3 regions of the Lysinibacillus sp. FSL M8-0134 genome follow, and region 1 is predicted to be linked to each of the others. Evidence: riboswitches for the same ligand, from Rfam matches in the RefSeq annotation. Region 1 holds a riboswitch; each other region holds the start of a gene.
What was found. Region 1 has a riboswitch for cobalamin ahead of MKY49_RS13900 ((2Fe-2S) ferredoxin domain-containing protein). Riboswitches for the same ligand answer to the same signal wherever they lie in the genome.
Positions count from the first base shown of each region.

Region 2: linked by a shared signal. The riboswitch ahead of MKY49_RS20790 (ATP:cob(I)alamin adenosyltransferase) and the one ahead of MKY49_RS13900 ((2Fe-2S) ferredoxin domain-containing protein) in region 1 are both predicted to bind cobalamin.
Region 3: linked by a shared signal. The riboswitch ahead of cobT (nicotinate-nucleotide--dimethylbenzimidazole phosphoribosyltransferase) and the one ahead of MKY49_RS13900 ((2Fe-2S) ferredoxin domain-containing protein) in region 1 are both predicted to bind cobalamin.

Region 1 covers NZ_JBBPAJ010000001.1:2,712,508-2,715,787, reverse strand. The annotation lists gene cbiQ (cobalt ECF transporter T component CbiQ) at 1-9, opposite strand, end outside; gene MKY49_RS13910 (energy-coupling factor ABC transporter substrate-binding protein) at 15-287, opposite strand; gene MKY49_RS13905 (energy-coupling factor ABC transporter permease) at 289-1,035, opposite strand; cobalamin riboswitch at 1,180-1,363, opposite strand; cobalamin riboswitch at 1,608-1,790, shown strand; gene MKY49_RS13900 ((2Fe-2S) ferredoxin domain-containing protein) at 1,937-2,308, shown strand; gene cobJ (precorrin-3B C(17)-methyltransferase) at 2,313-3,280, shown strand, end outside.
Region 2 covers NZ_JBBPAJ010000002.1:197,278-200,557, reverse strand. The annotation lists gene ytvI (sporulation integral membrane protein YtvI) at 1-211, opposite strand, end outside; gene MKY49_RS20795 (hypothetical protein) at 301-855, shown strand; cobalamin riboswitch at 949-1,146, shown strand; gene MKY49_RS20790 (ATP:cob(I)alamin adenosyltransferase) at 1,311-1,868, shown strand; gene MKY49_RS20785 (ABC transporter substrate-binding protein) at 1,852-2,802, shown strand; gene MKY49_RS20780 (tyrosine-protein phosphatase) at 2,938-3,280, shown strand, end outside.
Region 3 covers NZ_JBBPAJ010000001.1:1,130,093-1,133,372, forward strand. The annotation lists gene MKY49_RS05475 (hypothetical protein) at 1-61, opposite strand, end outside; gene MKY49_RS05480 (DMT family transporter) at 320-1,174, shown strand; cobalamin riboswitch at 1,216-1,391, shown strand; gene cobT (nicotinate-nucleotide--dimethylbenzimidazole phosphoribosyltransferase) at 1,481-2,536, shown strand; gene MKY49_RS05490 (trimeric intracellular cation channel family protein) at 2,590-3,195, opposite strand.

The DNA of each region.
Region 1 (3,280 bases):
GAGCAACATGTTGGTTAACCTTCTTTATGTTTGCCGCGCATATAGCCAATGAAGTAGCCAATAAAACCAGCACCAATAGCGGCTTGTAGGACGAATAATAAGCTTTCGATTTCACCACTTGGCGGCTCCCATAAGCTGTCGAACCACGGTTCATATTCTGCATCGATTTCTCCAATAGCAGCTTCTGCTTCTCCATCAGCACCACCAAATTCTGCTCCTTTTTGGATGAACAGTGGGATGATGGCTAACAGCACTACAATCACTAATAGCAATACATTACGTTTCATTTTAATGTGCCTCCTTTGTAGAGAAAACACGTAAAGTTTTTAATTCGCTGACATTGTATTTTTTCAAGAAATTCATCACAATGACTGTTAAAATTCCTTCACTAACGGCTAACGGAATTTGAGTTAAGGCAAAAATTCCTGCGAACTTTGTAAAGGATGCCATAAAACCTCCAACCTCTGAAGGGAAGGCTAGTGCTAGTTGGACAGAAGTCACAATATATGTACCTAAGTCACCAAGCATAGCGGCAAAGAAAACGGCAAGTGAAAATGACAACCCTATTTGTTGAGCCCCTTTAAAAACAAAGTAAGCAATAAACGGACCGACAATAGCCATAGAAAAGGCATTGGCTCCTAAAGTAGTGATACCACCATGCGCTAATAGTAATGATTGGAATAATAACACAATCGTCCCAATGACACTCATTGCTAAAGGTCCAAATAAAACTGTTCCAAGTCCAACGCCAGTTGGGTGGGAGCAGCTCCCGGTAACAGAGGGGATCTTTAAGGCCGATAGCACAAAAGCAAATGCTCCTGAAAGCCCTAAGAGCATTTTTGTTTCAGGGTTTTCTTCCATTGTTTTTCGAATGGAACGCAATCCTAGAATAATAAAGGGAGTCGTGATGACCCACCAAAAAATGGCCCATTCAATGGGTAAAAAGCCTTCCATGATATGCATAGCAAAGGCCCGGTTTGGCACGATTAACAAGGCCAATAAAAAATAACTAAGTTTCCACCATGAAAATGTCAAAAGCTTTCCTCCTAACGATTAGTTTTTTAAGAATGTAGCGTGCGTAAAATAAAAAAGCACTTCTCCGCTGCTGGAAAAGTGCATAGCTAAAAAAAGCAAATCATTCTCATCTGCTAAGCCGCACACCTATCCTCGTAGGTTGAAACGATCACCTTTTTTTCGGCAGGTCTCCTGGCTCTAGTTCAACACTTTATAGGTCTTCCCATCATTGGACAGTGACATTATCTATAAAGCTCCCTATTACAGTGGCGGGACCGCGCCGGATTCAAACCGGCTTCCCTTTTAAGTAAAATGGCAAGCATTTTACACCGAAAAAACATAAAGTTGTGAGATTTCACGACAAAGTGTAACATAAATTTCCATAATTGTGCTAGATTTTTTTATATAAAAATTTTTAATTGCATATCCATATAGAAAATTTAGATAGAAGTAAGGAGTACTTAGTTTTTTAAAGAATAAGATTCGAGCAAAATTGATAAATTTGTCATAAATTTTTAAAGAAATATTGAAATTTTAAAATAATAAGATATGATAGAGACAGTTTTCTAAACAATTGAAGAAGATAATAAATTTCATATAAAACGTCAATAAGTGCTCGAATAGCTCGAGATAATAGGGAAATTGGTGAAAATCCAATACAGCCCCCGCTACTGTAATAGCTGATGAATTCGCAGGTACCACTGGTGAAAACTTGGGAAGGTGCGATAGTAAAATGAAGCTTAAGTCAGGAAACCTGCTTATTTGATTGTGCATGCAAACTTTTCGGAGGGAGAAGTTGAAGCGAGAGCGAGTACCTGTATTTTATTCTATTCGTTTTTATTTGGCTTCTACAAAACCTTTACTCTTCGTTAAGAGTGAGGGTTTTTTCTTTTTCCAGAAAGCAAATGAGGGGAGACAGAAGATGACAACATGGAATTTAGAGGGGATGAAAACACATCTCTTTATTTGCAATGGCAGTAGCTGCATGAGAAAGGATGCTGAGGAAATTACCTTAGCCATTCGAGATGAAATACAGCGACAAGCACTCGATCAGGAAATACATACGACAAGAACGCGCTGTAATGGACGATGCAAGGATGCTTGTGTAGTCATCGCCTATCCACAAGGAAATTGGTATCGAGTGCCATCAACAGAGCATGCAAGAATACTCGTACAAGATTTACATCATGAATCATTATACAACGAACATGTCTTTACACTTCGGGAAGGTACATTACAGCGTACAGCACAAACGACAGCCATTAAAGGGATCGAAAAGGTGAAAGAGGGGTAACAGCATGGCGCAAAAAGGGAAAATTTTCGTAGTGGGCTTTGGACCTGGAGATTTTAAGCATATTACGACACGAGCAGTAGAGGCTTTACAACAAAGTGATATGATCATAGGCTATAAAACCTATGTAGAGCTTATTCAAGATTTAGTCAGTGCAAAGTCTATTGTCAGTACCGGAATGACAGAAGAGGTATCACGTGCTCAAGAGGCTGTTCGTCAAGCAGAAGCAGGCAGCATCGTCTCCGTAATTTCGAGTGGGGATGCGGGCGTCTATGGTATGGCGGGATTAGTGTACGAAGTGTTAATCGAATTAGGCTGGACAGAAGCTACAGGCATTGAAGTAGAAATAGTTCCTGGTATTTCAGCAATCAATTCATGTGCTAGTTTACTAGGGGCTCCGATTATGCATGATGCTTGTACCATTAGTCTGAGTGATCACCTAACACCATGGAATTTAATTGCAAAGCGTGTCGAGGCTGCTGCAATGGCTGATTTTGTTATTGCTTTATACAATCCTAAAAGCGGTAGGAGAACAAGACAAATTGTAGAAGCACAACGAATTCTCTTAGAATATCGCTCGCCAGACACACCAGTAGGACTTGTAAAAAGTGCCTATAGAGAACGTCAGGAAGTGACGATGACAACATTAGCAGAAATGCTCGAACATGATATTGGTATGCTGACAACCGTGATTATCGGCAATTCATCGACATTTTTCTATGATAATAAAATGATTACGCCACGTGGCTACCAGCGTAAATATACACTTGGGGAAGAAAAACAGCCATTACGACCACATCAGCGTTTACGTGAAGAAAATGAGCCGTGGGCAATGAACCAAGAGACAGGGACTGCACGTGATGACTTTGCAGCAGACCCTAATGCTGGACGATTTAATAAACCCAGTGTAGCGGCTACGCCTCGGCCGAAAAAAACAGCGCTTGAAATGGCAACAGCGGCACTCGCCATGGTGAA
Region 2 (3,280 bases), on a different contig from region 1:
TAACACTCACTATGTATATAAAAGCAACTGCTATTTTCCGTGACATCTTCCATCGCCTTTTAAAGAACATGACGATTGGTTCTAAGAAAAATGCACTTATACCTGCAAATAGTAAAGGCATGGACACAGGGATAATAAAATAGGCAGCTACAAGTAAGGATAGAATCACAATTACTCGAAAAATCAATTTCCTAGCATTAAATTTATTCATAAACTCACCTTCTTTGCGAAAAAATTAAGTTAAGTGTACCATAAATCAAATTTTATTACGTTCTGAATCAATAAAGGTAGGGATAAATTATGGAAAAAGAGATTTTGCAACTTTTTAGTAATCTAACAGAGCGTGACCACGATATTCAATATGAATCTTACGAGGAACTAATGAAAATTATGCAGGAGCCCGTAGATTGGACATATGCAGTATGGGAACAGCTTGTACAAGCACTTACATACAAAGATGGACATGCTCGTGCACGTGCTGCACAAATTTTATGTGCCTTAGCCGCAAAAAGTGATCCAGAAGAAAGGGTATTGGAAGATTTTTTGAAAATTTGGGCTGTGACGTATGATGAGCGATTTGCCACGGCGAGGAACGCGTTACAAGCTATTTGGAAAATTGGATTAGCAGGTCAAGTACAAAGAGACTTAGTTGTCTCGTATCTAGCTAAGAGATTTCAAACCTGTTTGGATGAAAAGCATCCCTCTCTTATTCGCTATGATATTATTATTTCTTTTAAAAAGCTTTATGATGAAACGAATGACTCTAAATTAATAGCTATTGCACACCGCTTAATTGATGAAGAGCCCGAAGTTAAACACAAAAAGAAATATAAGGCAGCCATCCGTTCAAAGTAGCGAGATGGTGTTTTTTTGTACAGATGTAAAGTTTCTATTTGGAGTACAACTGTTTTTTCCTATTAATATATGGTAAACTGCTTTACAAATGAAATATTCTTGCAGAATAAAGGTGCTAACTAGCACAATCGGGAATTCGGTGAAAAACCGAAGCTGTTTCCGCAACTGTAAGTACAGCCATTATAAAGATATACCACTGTCTCCAAGGAGATGGGAAGGTTCTTTATAGCTCATTAAAATTCATTAATGAACTGTACAAGCCAGGAGACCGACCTTTATTTGAACGTATAACAACTCTTCGGAAGCTAGGAGGATATACGGCAAATTACATAGGTAATGTCATAGTAATTGGCAATCATTATGTTATTTTCGTCGTTCCTTTGCTTAAAGGAGCGGCGTTTTTTTATGCTATCGTTCATGTAAGAATTTATCAAAATGGGAAGGGGGTACATCAAGTGAAAAAGGATGCACGTTATTCTTGTTATCCGTTTATGCGTGAAAAGGCTTCAACGGTTGATTATGAGATTCGAACAGATAGTCTCACAACACATCTAGGGGTTGCATTAGCTGCAGTAAAAAAGGAGGATGTACAAGTTGTCGTAGATGATTTGCTGCTTATGTTACCTATGGCTTACCATGTCAATGGTTCAGTCCGAGGAAAGCTAGCAGTAACAGAAGAAGATCTTTCTTGGTTAAGCGAACGCTATGACTTTTATGTTCGTCATGTGAAGGAAGAAATACAAAGTTTTGTTTTACCTCAGGGCACAGAGGCTGCTGCTGCTTTACATCTTTGCCGCAGTGAAGCCAAAAAATCATATCGTACATTACATAAGGTTTCAGAGGAACGAGAGGTACCAGCTATCCTTTTCGACTACTTAGGCTTGTTAGCAAATGTATGCTTTGTCATGGCAGTCTATATGAATCACCAAGCAGGTATAGCTGAAATACCGTTTATTAGTAAATCCTATCCAATGAAAAAGAAAAGGGAGAGTAAGAATGAAGAAAGTATTTAATTTCCAATGGCTATCAGTGCTAGTACTAATATTAGTTTTAGCAGGTTGTGGTACCTCAGAAGATACAAAAAATAAAGAGGCTTCACAGGATACGCAACAAACTGAACAAACAACCTACAAAGTAACAGATGATCGTGGTGTAGAAGTAGAATTTAAAGAAGTACCAAAAACTATTGTTTCCTTACAACCAAGTAATACGGAGATTTTATTTGCACTAGGTGTTGGTGAGAAAATCGTAGGAGCAACAGAGTATGACACATATCCAGAAGCAGCACAAAAAATCGAACGAGTATCTGATTCTCAGAATTTCGATAGTGAACGCATTATAGCCTTAAAGCCAGATGTGGTCATTGCTTACACAATTGGCTCTAAGGATGCATTGAAACCATTAGAAGATGCGGGACTGAAAGTTTTTGTTATTGAATCTGCCACATCATTTGATGATGTTTATGGGGATATTGAACAACTAGCTGCTGTAATGGGTGTTGAAGATAAAGGAAATGAATTAAACGAACAGATTAAAGCGAAAATTACTGAAGTACAAACAAAGGTGAAAGAAGTAAAAGCACCGAAAAATGTTTATTTAGAGATTAGTCCTAAGCCAGATATTTATACGGCAGGCGCTGGAACTTTCCAGCAAGAAATATTAAATGCAGCCAATGTTAAGAATGTCTTTGCTGATTTAGACAATTGGGCGCAAGTGTCTGAGGAAGAGGTTATTGCGAAAAATCCAGAGGTTATATTAACAACAGTAAACTATACAGAAGATCCTATAGGGGAAATTTTGACACGTGATGGTTGGAATACTGTGAAAGCTATTCAAGATAAAGCTGTACAGTCTCTTGATACTGATATCTCTAATCGTCCTGGTCCACGTATTGGAGAAGCAGTAGAATTAGTAGCTAAAGCTGTGTATCCAGAGTTATTTAAATAACAATTCAAGGCTAGCTGATCTAACGGCTAGCCATTTTTATATGGTTAGTTATTACCTAGCGTGAAAATTGGAATTAATTTAATTTGTTCTATAGAATAAAGGTAAGAATGCTTAATAATTTAGGGAGGGTAGTGAATGGAACAGTTAGATACACAGGTTATTCCGTTTGAGGCAGTCTATAATTTCCGAGATATGGGGGGATATAAGACAAGGGATGGACGTATTGTAAAGAAGGGTTTATTCTACCGCTCTGCAGCACTTGCTAAAATGACATCAGCAGATAAAGAGCGATTTGAAATGTTAGGTATTAAAACTATTTTTGATTACCGTGACAACAAGGAAGCACAGCATAATCCTAACCCCGTGTTCTCACATGCTCGATATATTCAAATACCAGCAAAGGGTAATCATGCTTTTGAAATGCCCACAAATGCTGGTGGTAAAGATTTTTATAAAGTAGTAAGCCCCGAAATGTTCC
Region 3 (3,280 bases), 1.6 Mb from region 1:
ACAGGCTATCATGAGTTTCACATGTTTCAGCAATGGCGTTTCTTAATTCTTTTGCATTCATCGTATCTTCTCCTTTTTCATCATTTAGATTATTGAATAATTTACCTCATTTTTTCAAAGACAAACTCTCCTGAATTTTCAGAAATATGTTATGATAACATGAAATGAAGGAGGGATTTTGTATGTTTCGATCAATAGCACCCCCAACAATGTCTTTACAGTAGAATCTACTGTTTAGGCATCCGATAACTGATTGCTCATTCTTATTAGATTCTACTGTATAGGCTCAAACTATATGCGTAGAAAGTAGGAATTTTTAATGAGCGGAAAATTAGCATTTGTATTATCTATGGTTATTTTTGGTGCTGTCGGTGTTTTTGCAAGGTATATTCCTTTAGCTTCTAGTGAGATTGCCTTTTGGATGAGTGGCATTGGTGCTTGTTTTTTACTACTAATTTTTATTTATAAAAAGGAAAGCTTTGCAAGAAGCGCTATTGTCCTGAATAAATGGCCGTTATTAATTTCAAGTGTTGCTTTATGTGGAAATTGGATATTTTTATTTCAGGCGTATAAGGAAACGACCATTGCTAATGCTGCCCTAAGTTATTATTTTGCACCCGTATTGGTCATCTGTTTATCGCCTATTATTTTAAAAGAAAAGCTAGTTGCAAGAAAAATAGTTTATGTTGGTGTAGCACTTATCGGTCTTTTTTTGATAATGCAAAGTCAGAACGCAGAAAATAGTGGACACTTAATTGGTATTGTCTATGGTCTGATTGCGGCATGCTTTTACACCCTACTAACATTTACAAATAAAAATATTCGCGGGTTAAAGGAACCACATAATACGATTATCCAACTCTGTTTAGCTGCATTTTTCCTCAGCCTCTATATTGTAGGAACGACGGGTTTTCAGGTGATGCAAATAAATTTTGCTTCTATTCTATTACTCATCGTATTGGGCATTGTCCATGCAGGTATAGGGTTTTATTTATTCTTTTTAGGCATGTCACAGCTAAAAGGTCAAAGTATAGCTATTCTTAGCTATATTGATCCACTGACATCATTAGTGATCTCCACGATGATTATTGGAGAAAAAATGACGCTGCTACAACTAATAGGAGCCATTCTCCTATTAGGCTCCACATTACAAAGTGAAATCGAAAAAGTGTAAAAGGGTTTGACAGGAAGAATAAGCTGTCGTAGATTTAAAGTAATTTAATAAAAGCATTAGGTGCCCAAAGGGGAGAATAGGGAATAAAGTGAAAATCTTTAGCGGACCCGCCACTGTATAAGGGAGTTCTATAGTAAATACCACTAGCGCGTTGCTGGGAAGGTGCTGTGGAATGTTGAACTTGAGCCAGGAGACCTGCCTATTTGCTTTAAAAGGTATGGATGATGGAAAAGTCTGTAGTTTATTTGTTGTGACGATAAACTACAGGCTTTTTCTTTTTGTCTTAAAAGGAAAGGAGAAATTATCATGCAATTACTACAAAACACGTTACAAAACATCCAAGGTGCTGACATGAAAACGAGGGAGCAAGCAAGAAAGCGTATAGATGCTCTCTGTAAGCCCCCTGGTAGTTTAGGAAAACTAGAGTCCATTGCTGTGCAGCTTTCTGGGATAACTGGACAATTATATCCGCTCGTTGATAAAAAGGTCATTATTGTCTGTGCTGCTGATCACGGTGTTTGTGAAGAAGGTGTAACCACGAATCCACAAGATGTTACGGTCTTTCAAACATTAAATTTCCCTCAAGGTGGTACAGGCGTTTGTGCAATTGCAAACATTACCAATGCCAAGGTTGTCACAGTAGATGTAGGGGTGAAAGAAGAGATTCCACACGGTGCAGGTGTCATCATCAATAAAATAAAGTACGGTACAGACAATATGGCAAAAGGACCTGCCATGTCTAAAGAGGAAGCCATTCAAGCAATTGAAGTAGGAATTCATGTGGCGACAGAGGAAATAGCAAAAGGGGCTAATGTACTTGGCACAGGTGAAATGGGCATTGGTAATACAACACCTAGTGCTGCTATTTTAGCTGTATTGACTGGATGTGATCCAATTGAAGTAACAGGGTTTGGGGCAGGTGTAGGCAATGGTGGCATTGCTCATAAAGCAGCGGTTATTAAAAAAGCTATTGAGGTCAATCAACCAGACCCTCAAGACGGTTTAGATGTATTAGCTAAAGTCGGGGGCTTAGAGATAGGGGCCATGGCTGGTATCATACTAGGGGCAGCTGTCCATCGTAAGCCGGTTGTGATTGATGGTTTTATTTCAACTATTGCCGCACTTATCGCATATAAGCTTGAACCGAAAGTAAAAGATTATATTATCCCTTCCCATGCTTCAGAGGAACCGGGTGCTAAAATTGCCGCAGCGTTACTCGGCATTGAACCAATGCTACATATGAACATGCGCTTAGGAGAAGGCTCTGGTGCCGCCTTAGCTTTTCCCATTTTAGATGCAGCCTGCTCCATGATGAACAATATGGTGACGTTAGAGGAAGCGATGCAACTATTAGCTAAATAAAAAAGGAATAAGCCTGTATAGTTCCAATACTATTTGGGCTTATTCCCCACTCATTATGCTCGATTTAGCTTACGTAAAGGCAAACGCCATTTCATCATATAGGAAAGAATGCGTAACACTGTGATGATGGCGAATAAAATATAAAGGAAGATGTCTCCTGTAAACACTTCAAATCCAATAATTAGCCCTGCAAGTGCAGCCCAAACACCATACACCTCATCTCGTAGAACTAATGGTTTACGTCTAGCCAATAAATCACGCACAATGCCGCCACCCGAACCAGTTAAGACAGCAGCTACTATCACAGCACTAATAGGCATATCTAGTTTCACGGCATACAACGCACCTTGAATTGCAAATGCTGATAAGCCAATCGCATCTGTGAAGTTACCCCAACGATGCCAATGCTGAATCAAATGATGAGGGAAAATAAAAAATATAGTAATCGCTGCTAACGCAATTTGAAACATCATATCCTGCCCCCATAAGGTCGTGACAGGTAGTCCGATAAGTAAATTTCGAATAGCCCCCCCGCCAAAAGCAGTTACAATTCCGAGTATATAGACACCGAATAAATCGTATTCTTCTTCCATGGCAATAATTGCCCCAGAAATAGCAAAGGCAATTGTTCCGATAATACTAAAAACCTCCCAAGCCATTCCTTTCACCCCTTCTAGTAATAAATAAACTTCTTTTTATGTTAAAAGACTTTTCTTGAAACAAAATCTATGGATTTATGAGCCA